DNA from 2 places in the Desulfovibrio diazotrophicus genome. Region 2 is predicted to be linked to the other one. Evidence: riboswitches for the same ligand, from Rfam matches in the RefSeq annotation. Region 2 holds a riboswitch; the other holds the start of a gene.
What was found. A riboswitch is a leader RNA that binds a small molecule or an ion and turns the genes downstream of it on or off. The one in region 2 is predicted to bind cobalamin.
Positions count from the first base shown of each region.

Region 1: it holds a riboswitch for cobalamin, as region 2 does, so the genes downstream of both, J7I12_RS09075 (sirohydrochlorin cobaltochelatase) here and J7I12_RS05445 (FecCD family ABC transporter permease) in region 2, are expected to answer to the same signal.

Region 1 covers NZ_OX346397.1:2,091,705-2,107,493, reverse strand. Annotated here, with positions in the region: gene J7I12_RS09090 (AMP-binding protein) at 1-1,512, opposite strand, end outside; gene J7I12_RS09085 (helix-turn-helix domain-containing protein) at 1,729-2,295, opposite strand; gene J7I12_RS09080 (30S ribosomal protein S1) at 2,457-4,172, opposite strand; cobalamin riboswitch at 4,461-4,662, shown strand; gene J7I12_RS09075 (sirohydrochlorin cobaltochelatase) at 4,697-5,611, shown strand; gene J7I12_RS09070 (RsmB/NOP family class I SAM-dependent RNA methyltransferase) at 5,741-7,129, opposite strand; gene J7I12_RS09065 (DUF116 domain-containing protein) at 7,129-7,992, opposite strand; gene fmt (methionyl-tRNA formyltransferase) at 8,206-9,198, opposite strand; gene def (peptide deformylase) at 9,171-9,689, opposite strand; gene aspS (aspartate--tRNA ligase) at 9,849-11,723, opposite strand; gene hisS (histidine--tRNA ligase) at 11,716-12,975, opposite strand; gene purF (amidophosphoribosyltransferase) at 13,219-14,622, opposite strand; gene J7I12_RS09035 (tetratricopeptide repeat protein) at 14,629-15,405, opposite strand; gene gyrA (DNA gyrase subunit A) at 15,457-15,789, opposite strand, start outside.
Region 2 covers NZ_OX346397.1:1,240,404-1,256,192, forward strand. Annotated here, with positions in the region: gene J7I12_RS05390 (tetratricopeptide repeat protein) at 1-1,634, opposite strand, end outside; gene J7I12_RS05395 (MBL fold metallo-hydrolase) at 1,778-2,404, shown strand; gene J7I12_RS05400 (flavodoxin family protein) at 2,401-3,123, shown strand; gene J7I12_RS05405 (ComF family protein) at 3,306-3,962, shown strand; gene J7I12_RS05410 (DUF4198 domain-containing protein) at 4,548-5,687, shown strand; gene J7I12_RS05415 (TOBE domain-containing protein) at 5,929-6,357, shown strand; gene J7I12_RS05420 (manganese-dependent inorganic pyrophosphatase) at 6,497-7,414, opposite strand; gene J7I12_RS05425 (tyrosine recombinase XerC) at 7,600-8,643, opposite strand; gene dprA (DNA-processing protein DprA) at 8,640-10,028, opposite strand; gene ybgF (tol-pal system protein YbgF) at 10,041-10,370, opposite strand; gene J7I12_RS05440 (hypothetical protein) at 11,634-12,638, shown strand; cobalamin riboswitch at 12,717-12,897, shown strand; gene J7I12_RS05445 (FecCD family ABC transporter permease) at 13,047-14,114, shown strand; gene J7I12_RS05450 (ABC transporter ATP-binding protein) at 14,114-15,136, shown strand; gene J7I12_RS05455 (ABC transporter substrate-binding protein) at 15,189-15,789, shown strand, end outside.

The DNA of each region.
Region 1 (15,789 bases), 850 kb from region 2:
GATGTCCACGCCGGGACGGGGGATGACAAACGCGCCCACTTCTTCGCCGTATTTACGGCTGGGCACGGCCACCACCTGCACGTCCAGCACGCCGGGCATGCTCAGGAGGTATTCTTCCACCTCGCGCGGGTAGACGTTTTCGCCGCCGCGGATGATCATATCCTTGATGCGGCCCGTGACGCGCAGATAACCGTTTTCGTCCATGACGCCCAAATCGCCGGAGTGCAGCCAGCCTTCTGGGCTGATGGCGGCGGCCGTGGCTTCGGGCATATTGTAGTAGCCCTTCATGACATTGTAGCCGCGGCAAAGGATTTCGCCCACCTGGCCGCGGGGCAGTTCCTCGCAGGTTTGCGGGTCGCCCACGCGCACCTCAATGCCGGGCATGGCGCAGCCCACGGTTTCACAGCGCAGGGGCAGGGGGTCGTGGATGTCCGATTGCGTCATGACCGGCGAGCCTTCCGTAAGGCCATAGCAGATGGTGATCTCTTTCATATTCATGTCCTCCACCACGCGGCGCATGAGAGGTTCCGGGCAGACGGATCCGGCCATGATGCCTGTGCGCAGGTGAGAGACGTCAAAACGCTTGAAGAGCTTGTGTTCCAGTTCGGCCAGAAACATGGTGGGTACGCCATAGAGGGCCGTACAGTGTTCGCTGTCCACAGCGGCCAGCACCTTAAGCGCATTGAAGGATTCCAGGATGACCATGGTGGCCCCGTGGTTGACGCAGGCCGAAACGCCCAGCACGCAGCCAAAGCAGTGGAACAGGGGCACGGGCAGGCAGACGCGGTCGTTGGGGCCGAAATTCTGGTGTTTGCCTATCCAGTAGCCGTTGAGGCCCACGCCCACATGCGTGAGCATGACCCCGCGCGGAAAACCCGTGGTGCCTGAAGTGTACTGCATGTTGATGGCCTCCCAGGGGTCCAGGGAGGCCTGACGGGCCAGATAGTCCGCGTCGTCCACCATATCGGCCAGCGCCAGAACCTCAGGCACGGAATACATGCCCCGGTGCTTTTCAGCACCCAGAAAAAAAACCCGCTTGAGGTGCGGCAGATTTTTGCAGACAAAAGAATCGTGGGACTGAAAGCGCAGCTCCGGGGCAATGCGGTAGAAGGTTTCCAGATAGTCGTGGTCGCGCAGGCTATCAATAAGAAAGACGTTCTCGCATTCGGACTGGGTAAGCAGATAGCGCAGCTCGTGCTCGCGGTAGTTGGTGTTCACTGTAATGAGCACAGCCCCGATCTTGGCTGTGGCAAACTGCAGGGCCACCCAGTAGGGCACATTGGTGGCCCACACCGCCACCTTTTCGCCCTTTTCCACGCCCAGGGCCATGAGCCCCTTGGCAAAACGGTCCACCATTTCCCCGAATTCACGCCAGGTCTGGCGGTAGCTGCGGTCCGCATAGACAACGGCCTCATTGTCCGGATACCGCGCCACCGTGTGGTCCAGAATCTGCCCCAGGGTCCACTCGCGCAGCTCAAACTGCGCCTGGCGCTCACGCACTTTTTCGTCCATGCTTTCCTCCTGAGGCATCCTTATGGGGGATCAGTAAATCGAGTTTACGCCGCTGCCGTTGCGCGGGGCAAAGGCCCCGGAATGGCGTTGTCTAGAGCAGTTAGCGAATGAAATGAGCTAACTGCTCTGCAAGAATTTTCTTGAAAATCCTTGCCACGAAATGCGAGAAGGCAGGCTCTTGCCTGTCGCAAGCGAGCATTTCAAGTGTTAAATGCTCTAGGGATTGTAGGTGACGGCCAGAATCTCCACTGGCTCGTCGCCGGCCGCGCCCACATAGTGGGGCACAATGGAATTGTAGTAGATGGTTTCGCCGGGCTTGAGCATATGGGCTTCGCGTCCGTACACCACCAGAAGCTGACCCTTGAGCACCAGAATAAATTCCTCGCCTTCGTGCGAGGTCGTCTTGCGCTCACCGCCGTCCGGAAAAATACGGATGTGGAAGGGCTCCATATTACGGTCGTTCTTGCCCTTGCCCAAGGCGTGATAGACATAACTGGGCCGGGGAATGCGTCCGGTATGCAGGGCCTCATCGGCCTCGCCTTCATTCTGGATGCTGCTCACAATGGGGTCGCGGCTGAACTGGTCGTCCAAAAAGGTGCCCAGCCGCACGCCCAGAGCACGAGCCACCTTTTGCAGGGGGCCGATACAAGGGTAGATGGCATTGTTTTCCAGCTTTTCCAGATACGCTTCGGCCAAGCCCGTATGCTGGGCCAGGGTGGGCAGGTCCATCTCGCGCTCTTCACGAAAAACCCTGATGCGGGAACCGATGGTGTGGGGGGACATGCAGACCTCCTGCGGCGTTGGCTGTAGTTGCGACGGGCGCGCGGGGCGCGCGGGGCGGGAAAAAAGATGAAGAAAGGGGGGGTATGCCAAGAGGCGCGCCGGTGGCGCGCCTCTTGGATATGTTCTGCACCGGTGGCACGCCGGTGGCGCGCCGCTGCGGTCTAGCTGTTGTTTTCGCTTTCTTCAAACTTCTGCTTGAGCAGATCGCCCAGGCTCTGGCCCGCTTCCTGCGGTCCGGAATGGAATTCCTTGGGCTTGCGGCGGTCGTCCTCGTCCTTGATCTGCTTAATGGAAAGCCCCAGGCGGCGCTCTTCGGCGCTCACATGGATGACCTTGGCCTGAATTTCCTGGCCTTCCTTGTACATTTCAGCAGGCGACTTGACTTTTTTGCTGGAAAGCTCGGAAACGTGCACCAAGCCTTCAATGCCTTCTTCAACCTCCACAAACAGGCCGAAGTCGGTGATGTTGGTCACAATGCCCTTGACCGTGCAGCCCACAGGGTAGGTGTTGGGCACATGGCCCCAGGGGTCGTCCACCAGCTGCTTGACGCCCAGGGTGAACTTTTCGTTTTCCTGATCCACGGTCAGCACCTTGGCCTGCACGGTGTCGCCCACCTTGTACAGCTCGTTGGGGTGGCGCACCTTTTTGGTCCAGGAAATGTCGGAAACGTGGATGAGGCCGTCGATGCCGTCCTCAATGCCGATGAACATGCCGAATTCGGTAATGTTCTTGATGACGCCCTCAAGGATGGTGCCTTCGGGGTACTTTTCGGCCACCAGTTCCCAGGGGTTGGGCCGCACCTGCTTCATGCCGAGGCTGATGCGTTTTTTGTCGCCGTCCACGCCCAGAATGACCACGTCCACCTCGTCGCCGGTGTGGACCATCTGGGAAGGATGACGCAGCTTGCGCGTCCAGGACATTTCAGAGATGTGCACCAGGCCTTCCACGCCGGGCTCCAGTTCCACAAAAGCGCCGTAGTCCACCAGATTGGTGACCTTGCCGGTGCATTTGGCCCCTTCGGGGAAGCGGGCGGAGATGTCCTGCCACGGATCGGGCACCAGCTGTTTGAGGCCCAGAGAAACTTTGTTGGTTTCACGGTCAAAGGAAAGCACCTTGAGGGTCAGATCCTGACCGATGGTGATCATTTCCTTGGGATGGCGGATGCGCTTCCAGCTCATGTCCGTGATGTGCAGCAGGCCGTCCAGACCGCCCAGGTCCACAAACACGCCATATTCGGTGATGTTTTTAGCCTTGCCCTGCACAATCTGGCCTTCGGCCAGGGTGCGCAGCAGCTCCTGCCGCTTGGAGTCGCGCTCTTCCTCAAGCAGCACGCGCCGCGAAACAATGACGTTGCTGCGGCGACGGTTGATCTTGAGCACGCGGAACTCGAACTCCTGGTTGACCAGGGCGTCCATATCGGGCACCGGGCGCAGGTCCACATGCGAACCGGGCAAAAACGCCTCCACCCCGCCGATATCCACCGTGTAGCCGCCCTTGATGCGGCGCACAATGTGGCCTTTGATGACCTTGTTGGTCTCCTGTACGGCCTCGAGCTGGTCAAAGACCTGCATGCGCTTGGCCTTCTCAAAGGAAAGGGTGATGGTGCCGTCGTTTTCGTTCTTGCGAACCACATAGACGTCCACCTTGTCGCCCACCTTGACGGTCATGTTGCCGGCGGGATCGCGGAACTCTGCCGCGGGGATCTGCCCCTCGGACTTGAAGTTCACGTCCACCAGCACCGTGTCGTCGTCCACGCGGACAATCTCGCCCTTGGTGATGGAGCCTTCCTCAAGGTCGCCAAAATCGGGATTGAGATAGTTTTCAAGGGCGCTTTCGAAATTGATTTCGCTGTCGTGCCCGGTTTCCAAACCTGCCATATGTCCAGCCTCCAAACATGATTTCCCCCAACCAGGGAGGTTGACTTAGTAGCAGGATTTTACCAAAAGAACAAGGGAAAATCCGCGCAAATGGGCACAGGAAGCCAAAAAAACGGCTCCAGCGCAGGCCGCCGGCCTTGACTTTTGCCCCGGCCTGGTATCCTCTGCGGTAAGAACAGTCACGCCTGTAGTGCCCGGAAGGCTGCCGCCCGCGGCCGTCCGTCAGGCGGGCGCGGGCGCGTTTATGCGGCGCCATGCGCCCCGGCATTGCGCCGTCCTTGCTGAAATGTTTCGGCAAAGACGGTCTGTTTTGCGCTGCGGGGAATTCCGTGCAAATCGGAAACAGTCGCGCTGCGGTAAGAGGGTACAAGGCTTCTTCGCGTCCGTCGGGCAGCCCGGCAGGCGCGCGACAGCCAGTCGCGCAAGCGGTGAAGGCGAAGCCGAGGCCAACCCCTCAAGTCCGAATACCCGCTGGGCGTTTATGCCCTTTTTCAACCTGTCAACGCGCCATTGAGGAGGTTGCCATGCCGCGTTTTTCGCCCTTTGCGGGCTCCCGTCTGTTCCTGCTTCTGCTCCTGCTCCTTGCGGCCCTGGCCGCGCCCGCCGCGCCCCACGCCGCCGACGCGCCCCAGCAGGGCGTTCTGCTGGTGGCCTTCGGCACCAGCGTGCCCGAAGCCCTGCCCGCCATGCAGGCCGTGGACCAGGAGTTTAAACAGGCCTTCCCCGGCCAGCCTGTGGTCTGGGCCTATACCTCGCAGATCATCCGCAAAAAAATCGCCGCTCAGGGCCGCCCTGTGGGCGGCATCAGCGACGGCCTCGCCAAACTCGCCAAAGACGGCGTAAAAGTAGTGCGCGTGCAGTCCCTGCACGTCATGGCCGGCGAAGAATTTTCCGCTCTGGAACGCGCCGTGCTCATTGACCTGCAAAAAAATCCCGGCCGTTTTGAGGCCGTCTATCTGGGCCGCCCCATGCTTGAATCTGAAGCCGACGCCCAGGCCTTGGCCTCCGCCATTCTTGAGGACACCAAGGCCCTGCGCGGCAAAAACGCCGCCCTTGTCCTCATGGGGCACGGCCAGGAACACGGCCGCGCCGGCCTGACCTTTGAAGGCGTGCGCGCCCTGTTCCACAACCAGGACAAACATGTTTTCATGGCCACAGTAGAAGGCGAACGCAGCTTCGACGACCTGCTCAAAGAACTTAAGGCCGCCAAGGTCAAGTCTGTGGTCATCGCGCCGCTCATGCTGGTGGCCGGCGACCATGCCCGCAACGACCTGGCCGGAGACGAAGCCGATTCCTGGGCCTCTCAGCTCAAGGCCGCGGGCTTCAAGGTGACCGCCAACCTTAAGGGTCTGGGCCAGGTGCCCGGCGCCCGCGCCCTGCTGGTGCAGCACGCCAAAAGCGCCTCCGACGACCTGACCAAGGAACCCAGAAAGCAGTAACAAATCCTTTCTGCACCCTGCAAAAACTTTCCCCCGCCTTGCGGCAGGGGAAAGTTTTTGCGAGGAAGAACGTGCGGGGGAGGGGACGCTTTTTAGTAAAAAAGTCCCCTCCCCCGCAAAGTATTCGCCCTATGCCCGCCGCCGCAGCAGCGCGCCAAACATGCCTTCCAGCCAAGGATGGTCGTGAGGGGTCTGCCAGCGCTGTTCCAGGCGCAGGTCGGGATGTTGCCGCAACAGGCCTGCCACGACCCCCTCGTTTTCGTCGGGGTTGAGGGTGCAGGTGATGTAGGCCAGGCAGCGGCCAGGCTCCAGCAAGGCAGCTGCCCGCTCCAGTAACCGGCCTTGCAGGGCGGTCAGCGCCGCCAGGCGCTCCGGCCCCCGACGCCGGATGTCCGGCCGACGGGCCAGCACGCCCAGGCCGGAACAGGGCGCGTCCAGCAGCACAGAGCCGGGCCAGCGGGCCAGGGGCGGACGCGCGGCGTCCGCTAGGCACACGGGCGGCAGGCACACGGACGGCAGGTGCAGACCCAGACGAGCGCAGTGCCCCGGCAGGGCCCGCAGTCGCCCGAAGCTGCTGTCCGTACAAAGGCCCACGGCCACGCCGCGCTCCAGCAAAGCCGCAGTTTTGCCGCCGTAGCCCGCGCACATGTCCCACACCGGGCCCTCCAGCGCGTACAGGTCCAAGGCCGCAAGGACGCGCTGCGACCCTGCGGACTGAAACGAAAGCGCCCCCTGGGCCTGCCAGTGGGCTAACGGCCGATCCATCACGCTTTCCGGCAGCTCCCCCGGCCCCAAGGCCACGCCCCAATCGCCCACGGCCGCCGCGCCGGGCAGGGCGCGCAAGGCCGTCAGCAAGGCGGCGCCTTCAGGGCGGCGGGCATTGACCCGCAGTCCACTCCAGGGGCGGCCGCAGGAACGCCGCAACAACAGGGCCGCGTCCGCTTCGCCATAGGCCCGCGCCCAGAGCCGGGCCAGCCAGTCCGGAGCCGCGCAGAACAGGGCCAGCGCGCCCAGCGGGTCCGCCGCCCCCTGACGGTAAAAATCCTCATGGCGCGGGGCTTCTCCCAAGCGCTGCACGGAACGCAACGCGGCGTTGGTCAGACCGGCCAGCCGTGGTCCGTACAGGGTCCGCGCCTGTTCCACGGCCTCGTGCAGCACGGCGTGGGGGGGCGTTCTGTCCTGCAGCAGCAGTCCATAGACCCCCAAAGCCAAAATGTGCCGCAAGGGGCGCGGCAGACCTCCTGGCCTGGGCAATACCCGTCCCAGCACATAATCAATGCGGATTTCCGCCCGCAGACAGCCGTAAGCCAGTTCTGCGCACAAATGCCGGTCCCGCGCCGCCAAAGCCGTGCCAAAGGCTGCACTGCCAGCCTGTCCCGCAGGGGCGTGCGGGGCCGCACCTAAGGCCATATCCAGGGCCGCCTGCACGGGCATACCCGCGTCCGTCAGCAGCAAAGTCCGCAAAGCCGCATTGCGGGCCGTAACCCGCAACTTGCCGAACCCTTTTGGAAAACCCATTATTTGCTCCCCGGCGCGCTGCCTGCCGCCGCCACAGACCCGGCAACCATCCGGCCCGGCGCAGGGCCCAGCCCCAGAAACAGCCTGATGGCGGCCTCAATGGCGTCCAGCGGCGCCAAAGTGTCCAGGCAGGGGCCGTGGGGCCGCTCGTTAAGCACGCCAAACACAGGGACAGGGTAACTGTCCTGAATGCCGGAGGTCAGGTCGCGTTCGCAGGCCACGGCAATAATGCAGCGCGGCCGGGCCTGGACCACGATGCGCCGGGCAATGGTGCCGCCCGTGGCAATGGCTAGCCGCACCCCGTAGGCGTCGCGCAGGTCCAGCAGCGCCCCTACCGGGCAGGCCCCGCAGCGGCGGCAGTGGTCCGCATTGTGCATCAACCGGTGTGGGCAGGCGCTGCGCTGCAGACAGTGGGGCAAGAGCACCAGCAGTTGCTCCGGCCGCACCGGTTCGCGCGCCGCCAGCACCATTTCGTTGTTGACCTTGACAAACGACCGCCGCACCGCCGCCCGGTCCAGACCCACCAGCTTGGCCAGCATCTCCATGAGCGGAAAAAACAGCCGCACCGTCATGTGCCGCACGCCGCCGCCGCCCGGCAAAGGCCGCCCCGTATAGATATGAAAAACCAGGCTCAGGCACAGCCCCAAAACCGCCAGCATGGCCGCCGCCGCCACGCTGACGCTCACTGCCGGCAGCCAGTGCCGCACCCCCAGAAACCCCGTCCAGGGCAAAATCAAAAACACTGCCAGCGCCAGGCACAGCAACAGACACGAACCCAACATGAGCCCGATGAAGACCCGCTTGCGCGCGCCGCCGTACTGCGCCGGCGGCAAGGAATACGGAGACTTGCGCAGAAACGCCATAGACCCTCATCCAGCGCGGGAAAAAGAGGCTGCGGGAGCGCTCGCTGGAAAAACGCGAACCTCGCCTACGCCCCACCCCGCAAAAAATTTTCTCTTTCCAGAAAAATCCGCTGACGTACCCTGTACAGAAGAAAAAATGCCCCACATTGCCGCCACGCGCCCGAAAGCGGAATGCCGGAGCCGCGCCTCCCGGCACAGCCGGAGGCAGATTTTTTATTCCCCCTGTTCCACCAAGCCGCAGGGTCCGGGCCGCAGGCCGCGCAACGCGCCATTGACAAAGTCGCGGGCGGACATGGTCTTGCGGCCCTGGGGACGCAGCGCGCCCAAGGCGTACCAACGGTCGGCGCAGGCCACGCGCAGCGTGTCATCCGCATGGTCGAGCGTGCCGGGGCTGACGCCGGGGCAGGGCTCGGCCAACCTGCCCGGAGCCAGAGTGCAGGGAAAAGTTTTGTCCTGACCGCTGAAGTGCAGGACTACGCGCGCGCCGGGCCAGGGCGTGACCCCGCGGATATGGGCGTGCACCTGCACCGCCGGGCGGTTCCAGGTAATGACGGAATCCTGTTTGCCCATTTTGGCGGCGTAGGTGACGCGGCCGGCATCCTGTTCCTCCGCTGTGGCGCGGCCTTCCAGCAGGGCGTCCAGCACCTGGGGCAGGAGGTCTGCGCCCAGTTGGGCCAAGGCGTCGTGTAGGCTGCCTGCAGTGTGGTCATTGAGGGGCAGGGAGGCGCTGGCGTATACCGGACCGGCGTCCAGTTGGCGCACCACACGCATGATGGAAACGCCTGTGCGGGCATCGGGCTGCCAGTCCTCCATAATGGCGCGCTGGATGGGCGCTGCCCCGCGCCAGCGGGGCAAAAGGGAGGCGTGCACGTTAAGGGGGGCGAGACGGGGCAGATCCAGCACAGACTGGGGCAACAGCAGGCCGTAGGCGGCCACTACCAGCACGTCCGGGGCGTAGGCGGCCAGACGGGCCACGGCGGCGGGATCCTTAAAACTTTCCGGTTGTTCGACGGGCAGACCCAGTTCCAGGGCCGCGCTTTTGACGGGCGGCATGCTGAGCTTGTGGCCGCGCCCGGCGGGCCTGTCCGGCTGGGTGTAGACGGCGACGAGGCTGCCGCGCGGCCAGACGGCCAGACGGCGCAGGGTGGGCACGGCAAAGTCCGGCGTGCCCATGAACACTAGGCGGCAGTTTTGCGCTTGAGCCACTTTTTTACCTTGCTGTCGTAAAGGCTGCGCCGCAGGCGGCTGATTTTGTCGATAAACAGGATGCCGTCCAGGTGGTCGTATTCGTGCTGCAGCACAATGGCGGGAAAATCTTCCAGGTCTTCTTCAATGCGCTTGCCATCCAGGTCTGTGGCGGTCAGGTGCACCTTGCTCATGCGTTTGACGTCGGCCCGGTAATTCATGGGCACGGAAAGGCAGCCTTCGGCCTCGCTGCGCACTTCTTCGCCCGAAAGGGCGAGCACGGGGTTGATCAGTACGCGGGGATTTTTTTCGCCATCCTGCACGGAAGGGTCCATGACCAGCATGCGGATATTGCGGCCCACCTGCGGCGCGGCCAGACCCACGCCGGGCGCGGCGTACATGGTTTCCAGCATATCCGCCGCCAGGCGGCGGATATCCTCCGTTATTTCCTGAATGGGCGCGCAGACCTCTTTAAGGCGCGGGTCCGGGTAAGTCACAATGTCCAGTAGCATGGCAGTATCCTTGTGGCGGCACACCCGCGAGGCGGTACGGCCATTGTCCTTCCCGCCGACAGGCAGCGGAAAAGCAATGGCCGCCGTGCATAAGGATGCGTACGCATCCCGAAAGCGGGGGCCCCGGGGGACAAGCCCCCTGGCCCTTCTTGCAGCGCGTCAGCTTGGCTGCGGGGCTGGCTGCTCCGCCGGGGCAGGCTGTTCGCGCAGGCGCAACCCCAGCTCACGCAGTTGTTTGGCCGACACGGGAGAAGGCGCCTCGGTCATGAGGCAGGTGGCCTTTTGGGTTTTGGGGAAGGCAATGACGTCGCGAATGCTGCCCGCCCCTGTCAACAACATGATAAGGCGGTCAAGGCCGAAGGCAAGGCCGCCGTGGGGCGGCGCGCCCTGTTCCAGGGCCTGAATAAGAAAGCCGAACTGGGCTTCGGCCTGCGCCGCAGAAAAGCCCAGGGCGGCAAACATGCGACGCTGCACTTCGCCCGTATGGATGCGGATGGAGCCGCCGCCCACCTCGTTGCCGTTGAGCACCATATCATAGGCGCGGGCGCGGGCCTTGGCCGGATCCTCGCGCATGAGCTCCAGATGGCCGGGCGCGGGCGCGGTAAAGGGGTGGTGGCAGGCTACGTAGCGCTTTTCCTCCGCATCATACTCAAAGAGGGGAAAATCCGTCACCCAAAGGAAATTGAAGCTGTTTTCGGGAATCAACCCCAGACGCCCGGCCAGATGCACGCGCAGATTGCCCAGGGCGGCGTTGACCATGGCCGGATCGCCGGCCTGAAAAAAGACAATGTCGCCCGCCTGCAGATCCAGAGCCTTGGCAATGCCCTGGCGTTCTTCTGCAGAAAGGAACTTGGCAATGGGCGACTGCCATTCGTCGGCCTTGATCTTGATCCAGGCCAGGCCCTGCGCGCCGTAGATCTTCACAAATTCAGTAAAGCCGTCAATTTCTTTACGGCTCAGGCTCTCGCCGCCGGGCACCTTCATGGCCTTGACCAGGGGGGCCGCCGCAAAGAGCTTGAAGCCGGAACCGTGCACAATGGCGGTCACGTCCACCAGCTCCAGCCCGAAGCGGGTGTCGGGCTTGTCCACGCCGTAGCGGCTCATGGCTTCGTCCCAGGTCAGGCGCGGGAAGGGCCGGGGAATCTCCAGGCCCATGACCTCGCGGAACACGCGTTCCATCAGGCCCTCGGCCACGGCCATGACCTGTTCTTCATCCACAAAGCTCATCTCCATGTCCACCTGGGTGAACTCCGGCTGGCGGTCGGCGCGCAGATCTTCATCACGAAAGCAGCGCACGATCTGAAAATAGCGCTCCAGACCGGCCACCATGAGCAGCTGTTTGAAAATCTGCGGCGACTGGGGCAGGGCGTAGAATTCGCCGGGATTCAGCCGGCTGGGCACCAGAAAGTCCCGCGCCCCTTCGGGCGTGGACTTGGTGAGCACAGGGGTTTCCACCTCCGTAAAGCCGTTCTCGTCCAGAAACCGCCGCACGCACTGGGCCACCCGGTGGCGCAGACGCAGGTTGGCCTGCATGCGCGGTCGGCGCAGATCCAGATAGCGCCAGGCCAGACGCAGATTTTCGCCCGCATCGCAACGGTCCTCAATGGGGAAAGGCGGCGTTTTGGAGGTATTGAGCAGCTTCCATTCGTAGACGACCACCTCGATCTGACCCGTAACCAGGTTGGGGTTGACCATGCCCTCTGGGCGGGGCCGCACCCTGCCCTTGATGGCCAGCACGTATTCCGAGCGCAGAATGTGCGCATTGGCGTGAGCCGCCGGGGCCATGTCCGGGCTGAAGACCACCTGAGTAAGACCCTCGCGGTCACGCAGGTCTACAAAAATCAGCCCGCCGTGGTCGCGCCGGTACTGCACCCAGCCCATAAGGCAGACTTCCGCCCCATCGTCGGCAATGGTCAGCTGCCCGCAGTGCTGCGTGCGCCGCCAGTCGCCCAGGTCGGTAACGTATTTACGGTGCTCCTGCTGCACATCCTGCTGCTGGCGGTCCTGCGCCGCCGCGTCCATCTGCTCAGTCATTGCTTTCGGCTCCCGCCTGCAAAAAGTCCACAAGTCCGGCCCGGACCACGCTCTGCTGCCGGCCGCTCTCCAGATGTTTAACCACCACTTCGCCGCGGGCCAGTTCGTCCGGCCCCAATATCAGACAATAGCGCGCGCCGGACTTGCCAGCCTGGCGCATAAGGCTCTTGAAGCCGCCTTCGCTGCTGTTCATAACGCCGCGCAGGCCAGCGTCCCGCAGGCCCTGAGCCAGCAGCCAGCCTTCCCGGCGGCTGAGCTCGTCCATGCAGACCAGATAAAAATCCTGAGGCGCGGCCGCGCGCCCCTCCAGCATAAGCGCCAGGCGCTCCATGCCGCAGGCAAAGCCCACGCCGGGCACGTCCGGCCCGCCCAGGCTCTTCACCAGGCCGTCGTACCGACCGCCCCCAGCCACCGCCGCCTGCGCGCCGATGCTGCCGCTCACCACCTCAAAGGTGGTACGGCAATAATAGTCCAGCCCGCGCACCAGGCGGTGGTCCAGCTCATAGGGCAGGCCCGCCGCTGTGAGCAGGTCCAGCACCGTGTCGAAGTGCGCCCGGCACTCCGGACAATTGTAGTCCAGCAAATGCGGGGCCGCGTCCGTAATGGTCCGACAGCCGGGCTGTTTGCAGTCCAGCACGCGCAGGGGGTTGGTCTCCACCCGGCGGGCGCAGTCCGGACAGAGGGCCGCCTTGTCCACCCCGGCCAGATAGGCCAGCAGCGCTTCGCGGAAGCGAGGCCGACACTGAGCGCAGCCCAAAGAATTGAGCTTCAGGGTCAGATCCCGCAGGCCCAACGCGCCCAGAAAACGCAGCAGCATGCTGATCAGCTCCGCATCCGTGTACGGACTGTGTCTGCCCAGGCACTCGCAGTTAATCTGATGAAACTGGCGCATGCGCCCCTTTTGCGGCCGTTCGTAACGGAACATGGGGCCCGTGGTGAACAGACGGCTGACGGCCTCCCTGTTGACCAGACCTGCCTCAATATAGGCTCGCATAACCCCGGCCGTAGCCTCAGGCCGCAAGGTCAGTGAACGCCCCTTCCTATCCGCAAAGGTATACATTTCTTTCTGCACCACATCGGTTTCTTCGCCGATGGAGCGCTGAAACAGCTCCGTAAACTCCACAATGGGCGTGCGTAGCTCCACAAAACCGTAGCGAAAAAACACCTCCCGCGCCGTGTTTTCCAGGCGCGTGAACGTATCGCTTTCCGGCGGAAACATATCCGCAAAACCCTTGATGCGCGTAATGCTCATACTGTCCCCTGGGGAAGGGAAGGGAGAAGTGCGGGGAAGGGACTCCTGTAAAAGGGTCTCCTCCCCCGCGCCCCCGCCTCCTGAAACTTTTTCTGGTGCTCCAATATATCAAAAAAAGCCGCAAAAAAATGCAAATTTTTTTGAGGGTCATGCCCCAAAAACCGCCGAAGACAGCTTTCCGTCAGGCCTCTGCAGCAGATTTGAGGATTTTTCTCCTGCAAAACGGGGTATAGTTACCGTGGACTAGCGCTGGCCGCAAGGGGCGTCAAAGCGGAATTTGTCGCCGCAATCCTCGCAGGGCACGGGGTAGTCGCCGGTAAAGCAGGCCAGACAGTAATCGTCCGGACGACTTACGGAACCCAGCAGGCCTTCTACGCTCAGATAGTGCAGAGAATCCGCGCCCAGACTGCTGGTTATCTCCGGCAGACTGTGCTGGGCGGCAATGAGTTCGCCACGCGAAGAAAAGTCTATGCCATAGTGGCAGGGAAACTTCACGGGCGGACAGGAAATGCGGATGTGCACTTCTTTGGCGCCCAGTTCGCGCAGTTTTTTCACCCTGGTGGTCATGGTGGTGCCGCGCACGATGGAATCGTCAATAATGCAGATGCGCTTGCCTTCGATCATTTCGCGCACGGGGTTTATTTTGACCCGCACGCCAAAGCTGCGCATGCTCTGGGAAGGCTGGATGAAGGTACGGCCCACATAGTGGTTGCGGATCATGGCGTGTTCGTAAGGCAGACCGGAACGCTGGGCAAAACCCAGAGCCGGATATACGCCGGAATCGGGGAATGGCATGACGTAATCCACCTCTGGAGTGGATTCTCCCGCCAGATTCCAGCCCATTTTTTTGCGGCAAAGGTAGACCTGCTCGTCAAAAATATAGGAATCGGGCCTGGCAAAATAAACCAATTCAAAAATGCACTGCCGCCTGCAGGCGGGGGGCTGGCCCAGCAAACGGTCGCTGTGCACACCGGTCTGGTCTACAATGACGATCTCGCCCGGGCCCACGCTGCGCTCGTATTCGGCTTCCAGCAAATCAAAGGCGCAGGTCTCGGAAGCAAAAACCACGCTGCCGTTTTTGCGCCCCATAGCCAAGGGGTGAAAGCCAAAAGGATCGCGCACGGCCGCCAGCACGCCGTCCATCATGACCAGCAGACAGTAGGCCCCGCGCACGCGGGCGCAGGCCTCCTTGATGGCGCCGGGCATATCGTTGTGGCGCAGGGCACGCACCAGCAGGTGCATAAACACTTCCGTATCGTTGCCTGTGGCAAAGATGGCCCCTTCGTCTTCCAGATCCTGACGCAGCTGCCCGGCATTGACCAGGTTGCCGTTGTGGGCCAGGGCCACGTCGTGGCCTTTGTAGCGCACCAGAAAGGGCTGGGCGTTGGCGCTGACCGAACGGCCCGTGGTGGAGTAGCGCACATGCCCTACAGCCATGCGCCCGGTCAGGGCCTGCAGGTCCGCTTCGTCGAACACGTCCGGCACCAGCCCCATACCTTTGTGCTCGTGCACGCCGTCGGCGTCACAGGTGACAATGCCCGCGCTTTCCTGCCCCCGGTGCTGCTGCGCATAAAGGGCAAAATAGGCCAGGCGCGCTGCCTCGTCATGATCATAAATGCCGAAAACGCCACATTCGTGCTTGATCATACACTGTTACTTCTTCATTTTCCCGCGCAGGTGCATAATCCGGTTGTCAATGACCGGGGGGTTGGGATACGCGTCCCGCGCAAGTTCAAACTGTTTCAGGGCTTCTCTGGTTTTGCCCAGTTGTTCCAGAGCGTCCGCCAGCACATAGCCCGCCAGCCCCTTCAAAGGCGTGTCCGGCGCGCTGTCCAGAATCTGCTGCGCAAGGTCCGCAGCCTCCTGCCAGCGTTGCCGCGCCACGTTCTGGTCCGCCAGATCATACGCGCAAAGCAGGGTTTCCTTTTCCGCCACGGGCAGGGCCAGACACTGCTGCAGGGTGTCTTCGGCTGCGTCAAAGCGCCGCAACTTGAACTGCATGCCCGACAGCCTGCGGTACCCTTCCACGCTCTGCTCCGGAGAAAGACCAGCCAGGCCTACATAGGCATTCCAGGCGTCGGCCGCGGCCTCGTGCCGGTGCAGGCTTTCGTTCACTTCACCCATGCGCCACAAAATCACGGCAGCGCGGGCGTCGTTGTCCATATATTCCTCAAGCATGGTTTCCAGCAGCTCCAGACTGGCCCTGGGTTCCTGCCCCGCGGCGTTGACCACCTCCAGCAGTTGCCGCCAGGCTTCCCAACGCTGATCCGGGTTCTGTTCTTCCCGCAAAAACCGCTCCAGCAGCCGTTCGGCCAAAGACCAGTCCTGTCGGGCCACGGCGGCGCGGGCCTCCGTGAGATCGTCTCCGGTCAGATCCCGATTGCAGCCCGTCAGCAACGCAAAGCCGCACAAAACCAGCAGCGCCCACAAAACCTGCCGAACGGGGAGACCCGGCGCGCCGACCGACCCTGCCCTCACGAGCTAGTTCTCCCCATCTCCGGGTTCGCTCTGCGGCGCTTGCGGCGTGCTGCCATCCGCAGCGGGATGTTCCGCCATGGCGGGGGCGTCGTCCATATCCTCGCTCACATCGCGCCCGGTCTGACCGCCCTCGTCCACACGGTCAAAGCCCACCACGCGCGCGCCTTCGTCCAGGCGCACCAGCATGACGCCCATGGTGGCCCGGCCCTTGCTGCGCACGTCTTCCACCCCGATGCGCACCACCTTGTTGGTGGAGGTGAGCAAAATGAGGCCGTCATTGTCCCGCACGGGCATGGCGCCCACCACATGGCCGGTTTTGGCGGTCACCTTGAAGTT
Region 2 (15,789 bases):
GCAGTCGACGCGCCCACTGTGGCGCGCCAGAGCTCCAGGGCGCTACTCAGAGGCTCCGCCGCCCGCCCCGCCCCGCGGGAGGGCGCAGCGCCCTCGCCTTCGCCGTTGCGCGCCGTTTCCAGGCGCAGCAGGGCCAGAGTAAAGCAGGGGCAGGGCTCCGCCGCCAGAGCGAAGCGCCGCAGAAAATCGCCGTGCCCGCACAACCCGCGCCGCACGGCCCCCGAAGCCGCTGCCGTCGCCGCCTCTGCGGGCGGCGTTGCGGCCGGGCCTGACACCGACTGGCGGAGGACGCGCTTCTGCCCCGCTGTCGCCGGGGCCACGTTTCCCCGGCCGGCATTCTGAACAGCACCCTGGGCAGCATTCTGGTCCGCATCTTCCTGGCCGGGGACGTCGGCACGCGGGCGCGCCACAAGGGCCGTCTCCGCCGATAACGCAAGAACGCCGCCCTCTTCCAGATCCGGGCTCAGGCCCGGCCCCTCGCCCAGCAGACTCAGACCGTCGCCGGGGGCTGGCTGGTCCGTGGCGTCGGCCAGGTGCACAATCTCCCCTACCGCGTCCGTATCCCCCGTGCGCAGCAACACGATTTCGCCCTTGTGGCGCGGTTCGCCCCCGGCATCCCGCCCCCAGAGGGCAAAGCGCATGCCCTCCCTGGCCTTGGCCTGCCGCCCCAGGCTCACCCGCACCCGGCCCAGGGGCAGATTTTCCAGCACCAGGCCGCCTTCCTGCAGGATGCGGGCAAAGGGCATGATGCGGCAGGCCCCGCCCGGCGCGGCGCACACGGCCTGGGCTGCCACATCAGCGGCCAGACGGGCGCGGTCCAGACAACGCCGGGCCTGCTCGCTCATGGGCATCTTCATTTCCTGGCCCTGCATATCCTGCGGATAGAGGGCGTGCCCGGCGCAAAACTCCAGACGCGCCCGCCTGTGGGTCAGGGGCAGGGTCAGACCCGCGTCCTGCATGCGCTGCAGCACGGACGCAGCCAGCTTGTGGCAGACCCCGCGGCCGCTGGCCGCCAGCAAAAAGGCAAATTCATACCGCCCTGCCCTGGCCGCCAGCACATCTGAAGGCAGGTCCGTGCGGCAGGCCGCGGCCAGAGACTGCAGAGCCTTCTGCACAAAACCGTGTCCTTCCCGCTGTACCAGCTCCGGCCCATTGTGCAGACGCACCAGCACAAGGCCCATGCACAGGCGGTGCAAGGGCGCATCGTGCCCGTCGGTTACGGACGGATCCTCCAGATGGGCGCGCACGCGCGCGGCCGCTTCTTCCATGCGTGAAAACAGCGCCTCTTCCGTGGCCAGGCCGGTGAGGGAGTCCGTGCGGGCGGCCCGCACCCAGGCCAGGTTGTCCAGACAAAGGGCGGCCGCGGCCGGCAGCACGGGCAACAGCGCGCGCGCCTCGCGCGCACGCACGCCGTGCAGCATGAGCACGCCCAGCACCTCTCCCTCCCGTCGCAGGGGCAGCAACAGCCGCCGTTCGCGCGTGAGCAGCTGCGGCTCCGCCGGGGCATGCTCCGTGGGGAAATACAAGGCGTGACCGCTGAAGGAAAAAAACGCCTCCAGCTGCCCGCACAGCAGCCCTTCCATTTCAATGATGTCTTCACGTTCCAGCCGGGGAGGAGACAAAAGTTGCTTCATTCTCAAAGTGTAGGACGGCCGGGGCGAATTGTCTAGAAAAATTCGTGACTCCTGCGGCCTCCGCCCTTGCCCGGCGCGGGCTTCCGGGCTAGACTGAATGCAATCATATTTCAGACAAGGCGCATTGCAGCCGAAGGACCATTATGCCCGTTGCAACCTTTCCCCTGGGCCCGCTGGAAACCAACAGTTACCTTTTGCATAACGCGGACCAGGCCGTGGCCGTGGACGTGGGGGGAGACCCCGCGCCCATGCTGGACTATCTGCGGAAACACAAACTTGCCCTGGCGGCCATCTGCATCACCCACCGCCATTTCGACCACCTTTATGGCGTAGCCACGCTGGAGCAGGCCACGGGTGCGCCCGTATATGTGCCCAAGGGCGACGACAGCCTGGCCGGGACGGAATCGAGCCAGGGCGGACTGTGGGGCTTCCCGCCGGTGCCGCCTTTCAGCTGTCGGCCCATGCCCGAGGGAGAAGTCAGCTTCGGCGGTATGGACTGTCGGGTTCTGAACACGCCCGGGCACACGCCGGGCGGCGTTTCCCTCTATTTTCCCGGCGAAGGCGTCGTCTTTACGGGTGACGCCCTATTCTACCGCTCCGTGGGCCGCACGGATTTTCCCGGCGGCGACCACGCCACACTGCTGCATTCCGTGCGGGAGGTGCTCTTCAAACTGCCCGACGCCACGCGCGTCTTTCCCGGTCACGGCCCGGCCACCAGCATCGGCGACGAAAAGCTGAACAACCCCTTCTGCGGCGACTTCCCCTCATGAACCGCCCGCTGGTCCTGCTCTGCAGCCCCCACCCCAACGGGGTATCGGACACGGTGGCGGCCCTGTTCGCCCAGGGCATGGCCGACGCCGGACAACAGCCGCGCCTGCTGCCCTTGAGGGATTATGCCTTTGCCCCCTGCACCAACTGCGGGGGCTGCACCGCGCCGCCCCACCGCTGCACTCAGGACAAAGACGGCGACCATGCTGAAGCGATTCTGCAGCATATTCTGGCGGCTCCTCTGGTGCTGCTGGCCTCCCCCATCTACTTCTATTCCCTGCCTGCGCACTTCAAGGCGCTGATCGACCGCTCACAACGCTTCTGGGCCGGGCAAACCCACGGCGCCGGGCACCCCGGACGCCCCCACACCCAAATCAAACCCGTGCTGGCGGCCCTCTGCGCCGGACGCTCCCACGGCGACAAGCTGTTTGCCGGAGCACTGCTCACCCTGAAGTATTTTCTGGCTCCGCTCAATGCCGGCATCCGCGAAAACCGCCTGCTGCGCGGCCTGGAAACCACACAGGATCTGCTGGAACGCCCGGCGGTCTGCGGCGCGCTGCGCTCCTGGGGGCACGACTGGGGCAGCCGTCTGGCCGCACGGCAACAGGCGGGGGCGGCCGCCGACCAGACAGCCCCCAACACATCCCGGCCCGACGCGACGCATCAGGCGCCTCTTCTCCCAGACGCAACCACAGGGCAGACGCGCCCGCCCTTCCGGTGAACCGCCCCCGGCATCCGCCCTTTTTACCGCCCTTGCGCTGCAAGGCTTGCCGGGCCACAACCTGGGGCGCCTTCTGGACCGCACTGCGGTCCGCATGCCGCCAGACATGGCTGGGCCTGCGCCAACAGCGCTGCCTCCACTGCCTGGCCCCCTTTACCCCCACGCCGCACCTCCCCGATTTCATGGCGGAAGCCCTGCTCTGCCCCGCCTGTCTCCCCCTGCTCCGGCCTTACAACGGCCCCCGCTGCCCCGTCTGCGGCTTGCCCCCGGCAGATTATCCCCAACACAGGGAGGCCGCCGGCCTGTGCGGCCGTTGCCTCACGGATCCGCCCCCCTGGAGCGGCCTGGCCTTCCACGGTCTGTACGCCGGAGTGCTGCGGCACTTGCTGCTGCGGCTCAAATTTGACGCCCACCTCTACCTGACCCCTTTGCTGGCGGACCTGCTGTACAGGGCCGCGCAAGGCCTGCCGCAGCCCGACGCCCTGCTGGCCGTGCCGCAGCACCCTGCACACCTGCGGCAACGGGGCTACAACCAGGCCCACGAACTGGCCAAGGCCCTGGCCCGGCGCACGGGCTTGCCCCTGCGACCCCAGTTGCTGCGCCGCGTTCTGCCGGGCCCGGCCCAATCCGGCCTGACCGCAACGCAACGCCGGGCCAATGTCCGGCACAGTTTTATCGCAGCGGCAGAAGCGCAAGGCCTGCGCCTCTGGCTGCTGGACGACGTCATGACCACAGGCAGCACCCTCAGGGCTGCGGCCTGCGCCCTGCGGGCCGCCGGCGCTTGTGCCGTGGACGTGCTGGTGGTGGCCCGCACCCCGCAGCACGGCCCCCTGCCCTGAAAAACTGCATGCCGCCAACAACGACGGCTGCAGACGCAAGCCCCGCGTCGGGCCTTAAAACCTCAGCAGATCACCTTTTCGAATTGTGTTCTCAAAGGTTCCGGCCACTCGTTCCGGGCGCTGCCCCGCAACAACCCGCACGCAGCCAGGGGTGGAGAGAAGACATGACAAGACCAGACGCTTTCGCTATACTGCCAGAAGGAATTCTTTTGAATTTTTATAGAGTTGGCACAGACGCGGCACTCTCTCCACAGCAAGGAGTCCAAAAGCCGCGCCGGGAGCAGATTACCTTTAAAAATATGCATTCTCAAAGGTTACGGCACGTTCGTCCCGGCACTTACCCACGCAAAGACATAGCGGTGCTGTCTTCATCCGTAGCTGGCGCTGCTGTCTTTGTCCGTAACTTCCTTCGTCGTAACGGGCCAAGCTACGCTTGCGCCTCCACGGCGGGCGTCTGCTTACGCAACCTTCAGGGCATTGCAACGTTACCTGCCCTAAAATATGATGCACCTGTTCTGCAGCGCACTCCGCGCCGTTCGTCCCGCCCCCGATGCTGTGGACGGGCCCACATCCGTGAGGGATAGTATGCCGCACACGCTTCTTGTTTTTTCCGCTTTGCGCCGTGCACGCGCCGGTTGTCGCCCCTGGGGCAAGCCCAAGCCGGACGGCGCAGGCCTATTTTGTACGCTGGGCTGCATGGCCTTGGTCAGCCTGCTGCTGGCCGCCCCTTTGCCGGTACGAGCCCAGGTGACCCTGCTGGTGCCCAGCGAACCCAGTGTGGAGGCTCCCCCGCTAAAAGCAGGCAAGGCCGAGGTGGACAAAGGCGAAGCAGGCAAGGTCGAGGCCGCCAAAAATGAGGCCAAGGCCGAGGTCGCACCCCGGGAAGACAAAAAGGGCAAAGAGCAGAAAGGCACGCCGCCGGAAAACATGCCCGCGGGCGTCCCTGCCTCCCCCGCGGCCGCCAACGCCACCAAGCCCGCCGCGGCTGCCGCAACCGAGGCAGCGCCACAGCCGGACATTGGCGCAGAAGTGGACGTGCTTATCACCATGCTGCGCCCCTTCCGCTATGAGGGCCTGGTCATGGACATGCCCCAGCTTTTCGCCGTGCTGCGTTATGACGATGCCACGCCGCTGAAAGAAGGCGTGCTGCAGCCCGAACGTCGCGACCTGCTGGGCGACGTGGAAGAAATCCGCTATCTGGATCAGAAGGCCTGGGGGGCCAACGTGGCCCTGAACAAGCCCGGGCTCTACCAATTCCTTATTGAGGCCCGACCCTGGTGGGACGCGGCCCGCCAACGCTTTGCCCAGCACTATGTCAAAACCATCCTGCCCGTCTACGGCGTTGAACGCGGCTGGGACGCGCCCGCAGGCCTGCGTTTCGAAATCGTACCCCGCACGCGGCCGTTCGGGCTTATGGCCCCGACGTTGTTCAGCGGCCAGGCTCTGCTGGAAGGCAAACCCCTGCCCAAGGCTCTGGTGCGCATGCACCGCATCAATGTGGAAAAAACGCCCGTGCCCACCCCCTGGCATGAAGAACTGGCAACCCGTGCTGACAGCCAGGGCAATTTTGCCTTTGTGCTCGCCCAGCCCGGCTGGTGGTGCTGCCAGGCGGAAGCCGAAGGCGCGCCCCTCAAAGGACCGGACGGCCAGCCCAAGCCCTTGGATATGGGCGCGCTGCTCTGGCTTTATGTGGACGCCCCGGCCGCGCCGCCGCGCCGCCGCTGAAGACCGGATTTTGGGGGCACAGCTAACTGCAGCGTTTTGCCCGTTTTTTATAAGGAGTGTGCATAAACCGTGCTGGCTTGGCCTTTTTGGGCCGGAGCGTATACCATAACGCATACATTACCGCAGACCCCCGGAGCGGACCGTGCACCCGCCACGGCGGCGGGCAGCCCCGGGCGCGCGGCAAGGCTTATGGAAACAACTGCGGCCGCACCGGCCGCACCAACGCTCCAAGGAGAACAGCATGCACACCAGCGCAAGAAACGTGTTTCACGGCAAAATTACGGCCGTCCATTCCGGCGCGGTCAACGATGAAGTGGAACTGGCCGTAGAGGGCGGCCCCAGTATCGTGGCCTCCATCACCCAGGTGAGCACCAGGAAGCTGGGCCTCAAACCCGGCGTGGAAGCCCTGGCCCTGATCAAAGCCAGCTTTGTGCTGCTGGTGGAAGAGGCGGAAAACTACCTGCTTTCCACCCGTAACCAGTTTCCCGGCGTCATCGGCAAGGTGATTCCCGGCGCGGTCAATGCCGAAGTGCTGGTGGACCTGCCCGGCGGCGCCTCCATCGCCGCCATCGTGACCATGGGCAGCGTGGAAAAAATGGGCCTCAAACCCGGCAAAAAAATCACGGCCATCGCCAAGGCCTCACAAGTCATCCTGGCCGTGCCCCAATAGGGTAAACTCTGTTGGGATGGGGCGCTCAGAGGCGCAGCCGCTTCTGTAGCGGGTAACCGCAACACAGCTTTTGTCCTGATTGACAAAAACCCCCGGCTCCTTGTGGAACCGGGGGTTTTTGCGTCAGGCGAAAAAAATGCTATTTGAAGGCCTTTTCAAAGTTGGGCACCACTTGCTTTTTGCGGCTCATGACGCCGGGCAGCCACACTTTGTCGCCATCGGGCTTGACGCCGAAGGCCTTTTCCACCACGGCCGGGTCGTCGGAAACGATGAGCATCTCCGAACCCTCTTTCATGATGTCGGTCAGCAGCAAGAAGACACTGTGGCGGCCTTCGCCCTTCACCTTGGCGATTTCAGCCTGAAGGCCGGCCTTGACGGGCTCAAGGATGGAGAGGTCCACCACTTCCAACTGGCCAATGCCCACCTTGTTGCCGTTCATGTCAAAATCTTTGTAGTCGCGGAAGACCAAGTCGTGCATGGAGGTGCCTTCAACGGCACTCTTGACCTTGAACATTTCCATGCCCAGCTTGACCACATCGCTCACGCCGGCGATCTTGGCCAGTTCTTCCACGGCTTTCTTGTCGGCGGGGGTACAGGTCGGGGACTTGAAGATGACCGTGTCGGAAAGGATGGCGCAGAGCATGCCGCCCGCGATGTTCTTGGGAATTTCCACGCCGTAAAAATCGTACATGTTCTTGAGCACGGTGTTGGAGCAGCCCACGGGCCAGATCCAGGCTTCCAGCGGGGTGGAAGTGGTCACATCGCCCAGCTTGTGGTGGTCCACAATGCCCAGCACAGTGGCGGAGTCCATGCCCTTGGGGGCCTGGGCCAGGTCGGAATAGTCCACCAGATACACTTCCTTGCCGGCCACGTCGGACACCACCTGGGGCGCCGTGAGGCCGAACTTCTGCAGCACAAAGGCGGTTTCAGGGGTGGGCGCGCCCTGGGCCACGGGGGTAACGTCCAGGCCGCGCTTGTTGTACAGATCGGCGGCGGCAATGGCGGCAATAATGCTGTCGGTATCGGGATTCATGTGACCAAGAACTAATGCGGACATGGCAGTCTCTCCTTCCGTTGGTTCGGGTATGGCGGCACCGTGGCACCGCTTTGTTCTCTTTAGCACAAAGTCAGGTTCATGCCAAGGGCTTTTAACAAAAATTCCCGTACAGGACGCAAAGGCATTCTCCTATTAACCTGTAAATACTTATTTTTATAACAAGGCACCCCCTTCTCGTGATTTTTTTATTTTTTCCCGGCCCGAGGATGGGCCGCATCATAGGTTTCCATCAGCCGCTCCAGGCTGACCTGGGTATAGCGCTGGGTGGTGGTCAGCCGCTTGTGCCCCAAAAGTTCCTGTACGCTGCGCAGGTCCGCTCCCGCCGCCAGCAGATGGGTGGCGAAGGAATGGCGCAGACTGTGCGGCGAAACCGTCACCGCCAGCCCGGCCCGCCGGCAGAGCCGGGCCACAATGCGCGCGGCCTCTCGCCGCTGCAGCCGAGCCCCCCGCGCGCCTACAAACAGGGCCACCTCTTCCGGCGCGGCCAGCAAAGGTCGCTCGCAGAGCCAGGCCCGCAGGCGCTCGCACGAGGTATCGGAAAGGGGGGCAAGGCGCTCCCGCGCGCCCTTGCCCATAACCCGCAGCACCTGTGAAGAAAGCTGCACGTCGTCCAGGTCCAGCTGCAGCGCCTCGGAAATGCGCAGGCCGGAACCGTAGAGCAACTCCGCCAGAGCCAGGTCGCGACAGAGCAGGCGTTCCGCCTCGGCCGTGGCCGGGGGCGATGCCGTGGGCGCGTCCAGCAGGGCAAAGGTTTCGTCCACATTGAGGGCCCGGGGCTGGCGTTTGTCCTGTCGGGGATTGCGCACCTGGGCGGCCACGTTTTCCTCCACCCGGCCGTTGCGCATCTGCAGACGAAAAAAAGAACGCGCGGCCGCCAGCTTGCGCGCCATGGAGCTTTTGGCCTCCCCCTGATGAAAAAGCCAGGCCAGAAAAGCCTGCATATGCCGCTTGGTCACGGTTTCCGGACGGCCCAGATCCACGCCCTGACTGCGCAAAAAATCCTGCAATTGGGCCAGATCCACGCCATAAGCCCGCTGGGTGGCCGTGGCCGCGCCGCGCTGCACGGCCATCCAGGCCAGAAAGGCCTCAATAAGCGCCCTGCCCTCGTCCGGGACCGCCGTATTGGGGCCCGTCGCATTGAGGGCGGGCCGTCCCGTCCGCCCGGCAAGGGCCGCAGCCTGTGCCGCGGGGCGCTTTATGACCGCCAAATCCCGTTCCGTCCGCTTCATGCCCGCACCTCATACCGCGCGCCGGGCAGTCGGCGCACCTTGCCCTGCATTTCCAGCCCAATCAAAAGAGCGTTCAAGGCTGCCGGGGCCAGGCCCACAGCCAGGCCCAGGGCGTCCACCTGCAGGGGGCCGTGCCCCCGCAAGTGCGCCAGCAGCCGCTCCGCCTGCGTTGCGGGCGTCAGCACCGCCGCTTCCGGGGGCGGCGAGGCAGCAGGCGCGTTGCCCACAGCGCCGCCGGGCACGCTCACGGCCCGCGCTCCCGTATCTGACGCAAGCCCTGCAGACGCAGTTTTATCTTGCGCGGCCCCGTCAGACGGCTTGTCCCGGCCGGAGGCGACAGCGCCAGGGTCCGTGTCCGAAACGACGCCACCCGCGACATCGGCGGCGGCAAAACCGGCAGCCGTAAGCCCCGGCAAGGCTTCCCGTTCCCCGTCGGGCAGAGTTTCCGGCCCGATGCCGTAAGGCCGCAGCCGATCCGCCAGGTCGCGCAGCACGTCCTCGGCGTTGAACACGGGCCGCGCGCCTTGCCGCACCAGATCCTGACTGCCCAGGCAGTGGGCGTCCAACGCCGGGCCGGGCACGGCGTAGACTTCACGGTTCTGCTCCAGGGCCAGCCGGGCCGTGACCAGGCTACCGGAACGACTGGCGGCCTCCGCCACCAGAACACCCAGCGCCAACCCGCTGATAATGCGGTTGCGCACGGGGAAATTGGTCGGCAGGGGCGGCGCGCCGGGCGGAAACTCCGAAACCAGCAGCCCTTCGCGCTCCATAGCCGCAAACACGCCCGCATTGCACGCAGGATAGCGCACGTCAATACCCGTGCCCAGCACGCCTATGCTGCGTCCCACCCGACCGAGGGCCGCCTCGTGGGCCACGCAGTCAATGCCCTGCGCCATGCCCGAAACGATGGTCACCCCGCAGGCGGAAAGGCAACGCGCCATATAGGCCGCCACAGCCTTGCCCTGGGCCGTGGCCCGACGCGACCCCACCACGGCAAAGGCGGGCGCGCGCAGCAGGCTGCCGTCGCCCCGGCAGTAGAGCAGCGCGGGCGCGTCCGGAAGCTGCCGCAACAGAGACGGATAGGCGGGATCCGCCCAGAGCAGGATGCGCGCCGCCAGGTTACGGGCGCTGTCCCATTCTTTCCTGGCTTCCGTCCGCCACGCGCCGGCGGCAAAGTCCCGGCCCGCGGGCCCCAGCCCCGCTGCACCCCAGCGCGACCGGGCCTCCACCGCGCCGTAGGCGCTGCCAAAGGTCCGCAACAGTTTAACCAGCGACCGCGCGCCCAGCCCTTTGCTGTGGCGCAGGGCCAGGGTAGCCCAGTATTCCTTGCGGGCGGCCTCGTCCATATCCCGCCAGGAACAGCCCGCGTGCGTCGTCACGGCCATGCGTCACTGCCCTCAGCGGGCCAGCCCCCGCGCGCGCACCAAGCCCGCCGCCTCGGAATGCGGAAACCGCCGCAGCACCTCCCCGTAAACTTTGGCCGCGCCCTGACGGTCGCCCATACGGCTCAGGCTCATGCCGGTTTTGAGCAGGGCGTCGGCATTTTTGTGGTGTCGGGGCCAACCAGCCTCCACCTTACGAAACTGTTCCAGGGCTTCGGCGTAGCGGCCCTGGGCGTACAGCCCCTCCCCGATCCAGTAGACGGCGTTGGGGGCATAACGGCCCTGCGGGTAGGACTGCAAAAAAGCCTGAAAGCGTGCAATGCTCTCGGCGCTTTTGCCGGACATGGCCAGGCGCAGCGCGGCCTTGTAGGCGGCGTCTTCCCCCTGGGGCGCGGCCCTGTCCGGCCGCGGCGGCAGGGGACGGCGCGGCAGGCGAAGGCGGCACGGCGGATGTCGCCGGAGCCCGCCCGGCGCGCTGGTCGTGGGCGGCCAACCGAGGACTGCCCGCCGTGGATGCGGTTTCGGCCGCGCCTTCCAGAGGCGGCAGCCCCAGACCGGCGGGTTCCGGCGGCAAGGAAAGTTCCGTGCGCGGCAGAGCGGGCACGGGTACGGCAGGGTTGCCCCCCGCACCAGCGGCCGCCCGGCTTACAGCGCCCGCGCCGACGGCGGTCGCGCCGCCCTGGGCCGGGTTGCCGGCAACAGACGCCTGCGGCAGAGGTTGTGACGGCAGGCTTTCGGGCGGCAGACCAAGAACGCCCGGCGTTGTCCCGGAGTTTGCCGGGAGCGCGTCCGTCGCAGGTGCGGCGGGCCTGACGGGTGCGCGGGAAGCGGCGGCAGACGCCCCCGCGGGGGCTGCGGCGCCGTCGTGTCCGCCTTTTGCGCGGGGAAAGGACGGGGCGGGGCGGGCAGGATCAATGCGCAACCCTTGCGGCCCGGAGGCTGGCGGCGTTTTGCCGGCTGAAGCAGACGCGGACGCCGCCCCCCGGCAGACCTGACCACAGGAACCGCTGCGGACGGCGCGGCAGGCGCGGCCGTTACCGCCGGGGAGGCCTGGGGCGTCACGGCCTGGGCAGACTGCGGGGCTGGCGGCGTTGCGGCGGCGGACAGCGACTGCGCCGACTGGGGGGGCAGGATGGGCACCACACGGTAGCCGGTTTTGCGGCCGCCCGCCGTGCGGACTTCATACACCCTGTTGTTGAGCCGGGCCGTCTGACTGTTCAGCGCGCCCACGCTCTGCTCCAGGGCTGTCAGCCGCCTGTCCATGGTCTGGAGGCGTTTTTCCTGCTCGTCCTGCGCCGCTGTACGCGCCTTTCCGGCGCAGCCGACCAAGGCAAGCAAGCCGACCAGGACCGCGGCCAAAGAAAAATATTTCATACCCGAAAGTCTCCGCAAAAAGTTGCGCCGCCCGCGTGACCACGCCAGTACGCCCGCCAGGCGGCCCCGTATGGCGCTTCCGCGCGCCCGGCCCTTGCGGCCAGGGCAATTTTCAGGCAAAAACAGGCGTGTCCCTTTTTTTGAACATAGCGCACCAGCACTGACCAACGCAAGACCGTAAGGAGGAGGCATGAGCATTTCCATCCCGGCGCGGGAACCTTCGGGCGGTGCCCGATGAACGTCTTTCAGGACATTCTGGCGGCGGGCGAAGTCTGGATGCAGGCCCTGCGCCAATTGCTGGCGGGGCATCCCCTGGTGCAGTCCGGCCTGGATGCCGTTGCCCTGGCGGCGGCCCTGACGGCCCTGGCGGCCTTTGCGGGCCTGGGTGTGGTTTCCGGCGCGGCGCGCCTGCTGGCGGTTACGCGGCGGCGCGCGTCCTATGAAAAATGCGCCCGGCAGCTGGCCCTGCTGGCCCTGGCGCTGGGCTGGCCCCTGCTGGTGGGCGGCCGCATCTGGCTTTTTTTTGCCCACGATTCCTACACGCCCGACTCCCTGCCCGCCTTTATGGCGGAAATGGCCTGGATTCTGCTGGGGCTGTCCGTACTGGTAAGCAGCCTCTACTTCTCGCTCTGGAAGTTTCTGCCCAAGCTGCCCGTGCTCCACGCGGCCCTGGGCATTATCAGCGGTCTGCAGGGTTGGTTCGCCCTGGCCGCCACCCTGGCGGCCGCACGCCTGCAGGCGGCTTTTGTGCGGCCCGACGCGGCCAGCCTTACCCTGGGCGATATTTTTCTGCCGGGCTGGTTCTCCCCCTTCTGGTGCGCCTTGTATGCCAGCCTGCCCCTGATCCTGGGCCTGGCCGGCGGGGCGGGCGCGCTTTGGCTCGCCCTGCGCCGCCGGCGCGATGACTTTGGCCGGGACCACTACAATGTCATGATCCCCTGGTGCGCCGTGTGGGCCCGCCACGCCTGGGCGCTGTTCTGGCTTTTCCTGCTTTTTGCCGCCGGGCTGACCATACAGGCGCACCGGCAGACCGGGGCCTTCACCACCCTGGACGCCCTGTGGGAAAGCGGCCGTCTGCTGCTCTGGCTCGCGCCCGCGGCGCTCTGGACCGTGGTCAGCCGCAGCGCCGCGCCCCTGCGCCACAAGCCCACGCTGATCCTGGCCCTGCTGCTGGCCATGACCTGCCTGCCCTTCTACTTTTTTACGGGCATCACCGCCATCACTCTGGTCCGGCCCTGATCCGGAAACGTCGGGCCCCTGGCCGAAGGGATAGGGAAGCGCCGCGCCCACGGCATTGACAGCCCCCTGCCCCGCGCCTACAGTGACCACGGTTACGGTAGCCGGGTTTTGCCCGGCTTGAAAAGGGAATCCCGTGCAAAACGGGAGCGGACCCGCCGCCGTAAGGCCCGTATACCGCGCTTCTTCATGTGCCACTGGCAACGGGAAGGCCGAAGCGCGGGGGCCAAGCCGGAAGACCTGCCGTAGCCCGGACCGTGCCGTACGTCACGGCCCGGTGGGCGGCGCAGGCCGCCGCGGCAACGGGTTTTTGCCGGCAGGAAAGAGGAAATACGGGCCTCTTCCCTCTGCGTGCGCGCGGACGGAAGAGGCTTTTTTTATGACCGCACGGGCGGCCTTCAGAGCAGCGCCATGACCGCACGGCACACATCCTCCGTACCTTCCGCCAAACACCGCCTCCGCTGGACGGCCTTTGCCCTCCTGACGGGCCTCTGGCTTTGTTCCCTGCCCTTGGCCTGCCTGCCGGGGCCCGCCCCCTATGCGGCGCGGGAAGTGCTGTCCGCCTTGGCGGGCGCGCTGGGGCTCGGCCCCTTGCCCCCCGACAGCGCCCTCAACCTGGTGGTGGGCGACATCCGCCTGGCGCGGGTGGTGCTGGCGGCCCTCTGCGGCGGGGCTCTGGCTGTGGCCGGCGTGGCCCTGCAGGGAGTGTTGCGCAATCCCCTGGCCGACCCCTTTACCCTGGGGGTTTCCGCCGGGGCGGCCTTCGGGGCCAGCCTGGCCATCGCCCTGGGCGGCCGACTGACGGATTTTTTCCCCGCCCTGGGGCCACACCCGGCGGCCCTGGTGGCTCCGGCGGCCTTGGCCGGCGCGCTTCTGGCCCTGGCCGGAGCGCTCTGGCTGGGACGTGGACGCGGGGGCTGGCGCAAAGAAAGCGTAGTGCTGGCGGGCATTGCCGTGGCCGCCTTTCTGGGCGCGCTGGTGGCCCTGGTCAAGGCCCTTAATGAGGAATCCGTCACCAGCATCGTCTTCTGGATTATGGGTTCCCTGCAAGGTCGGGGCTGGGACAGCCTGCCCTTGCTGCTCGCCACCCTGCTGCCGGGCCTGCTGGCCGTCGGCCTGGGCTGGAGGGCGCTGGACGTGCTGGCGCTCGGCGACGAGCAGGCCGCGCAGCTGGGTCTGGCCGTGGCCCGCGCGCGCTTCTGGCTTTTGGCCGGAGCCAGCTGCATGACGGCGGGCTGCGTGGCCGTGGCCGGAGTTATCGGTTTTGTGGGCCTGGTGGTGCCGCATGTGCTGCGGCTTTTGCTGGGCGGCGGGCACGGCCCGCTGCTGGTCGGAGCCTTTCTGGGCGGCGGCGTGCTGCTGGTCTGGGCCGACGTGCTGGCCCGCTGCGTGCTGGACGGCGGGCAGGAACTGCCCGTGGGCGTGGTCACGGCCCTGCTGGGCGGGCCCTTTTTCGCCCTGCTGGTGCGGGGGCGCTGATGTACGGCCCCACTGCCCCCGCGCGGGACGCCGCCGGAGACGCCCTGCGCCGTGACGCCCAGGACGCCCCCCTGCTGGCCGTGACGGATCTTGTGGCGGGCTACGGCCGCCGTCCTGTGCTGCAGGGCCTGACCTTTTGCCTGCGGGCCGGAGAATGCGCGGCCCTGCTGGGTCCCAACGGCAGCGGCAAGACCACGCTGCTGCGCGCGCTTTCAGGCGTGCTGGCCCCCTGGAGCGGGGAGGTGCGTCTGGCCGACCGGCCCCTGGCAAGCCTGCGGCCCCGGGAACGGGCCCGGCGGGTGGCCGTGGTGCCGCAGCGCGGCCCTTGCCCGGAGGATCTGACGGCACGGGAAATGGTCCTCCTGGGGCGCTACGCCCATCTTTCCCCCTGGGGCTGGTATGGCCCCGGGGACCACAGGGCTGCGGACTGCGCCCTGGCCGCCACGGACACGACAGGGCTGGCCCACCGCCGGCTGCATGAGCTTTCTGGCGGCGAACTGCAAAGGGTGCTGTTGGCCAGAGCCCTGGCGCAGGAAAGCCCTCTGCTGCTGCTGGACGAGCTGGCCGCCGGTCTGGACCTGGCCCGCATGACCGGACTGTTTGACTTGCTGGAACGCCGCCGCGCCGCCGGAGCCTGCGTGCTCATGGCCGTGCACGACTGCAACCTGGCCGCCCTGTACGCCACGCGGCTGCTGGGCCTGCGGGAAGGCCGCCTGGCCTTTGACGGCCCCGTGCGGCAGGTTTTTACCGAGGAGAACCTCAGTGCGCTGTACCAAACGCCCGTTACCGTGCTGCCCCACCCCCTGTGGGGCCTGCCCCAGGCCCTGTCCGCCCGCGCACGCGGGCCGTGGGCCGCGCCCCACGCCGCCGCCCCTGCTGCGGCCGCATCTGTTGACACTGCTCCTGCCGGCAGCGCTGCTGACGCTCCTGCTCTGCGCTCCCACCGGCCCGGCCCTGGCGGCGGACGCGACCCCCACGCCACAAACGTCCCCGGCAACAACACCCGCTTCGCCAAAAACTGAAGTCGGCACAACGGCCGCCGCGCCCATTGAGGTTACAGACCACACGGGCCATGTGCTGCGCCTGGAGCATCCGGCCCGGCGCATCATCGCCCTGTACGGGGCGTACAACGAACTGCTGTTGGCCCTGGGCGCGGGCGACCGCATTGTGGCCCGCACCGCGGCCGACGCCGCCCTGCCGGAGCTGGCGGCCCTGCCGGCCATCGGCACACACATGCGCCCCAATGCCGAACTTGTTCTGGCGCAGAAGCCGGATCTGGTGCTGCAGATGTCCGGGCGGGAAGAGGCGCAGGTCTTTACGGAAAACCTCCGCAGCCTGGGCCTGCCCGTGCTTACCTTTCAGATGGATTCCTTTGCAGACATGCTTGCGGTGACGCAGGCCCTGGGCCGCCTTACGGGCCTGGAAGACCGGGCCGCCGCCCTGGTGCGCGGCTGGCGGGCGCGGCTGGAGGCCTTGCGCCGGTCCACGGCCGGGCGTGCGCCGCTGCGGGTGTTCTACGAGGTGCGCTATCCCAACCTGCTGGGCGCGGGGCAAAAGGGCATTACCAACGAAATCATCGCCTGCGCGGGAGGCGAAAACGTCCTGCACGAGGCCAAAAAACTGGTCCGCTGCAATGAGGAAACCCTCATCGCGGCAGATCCGGACGTCTATCTTG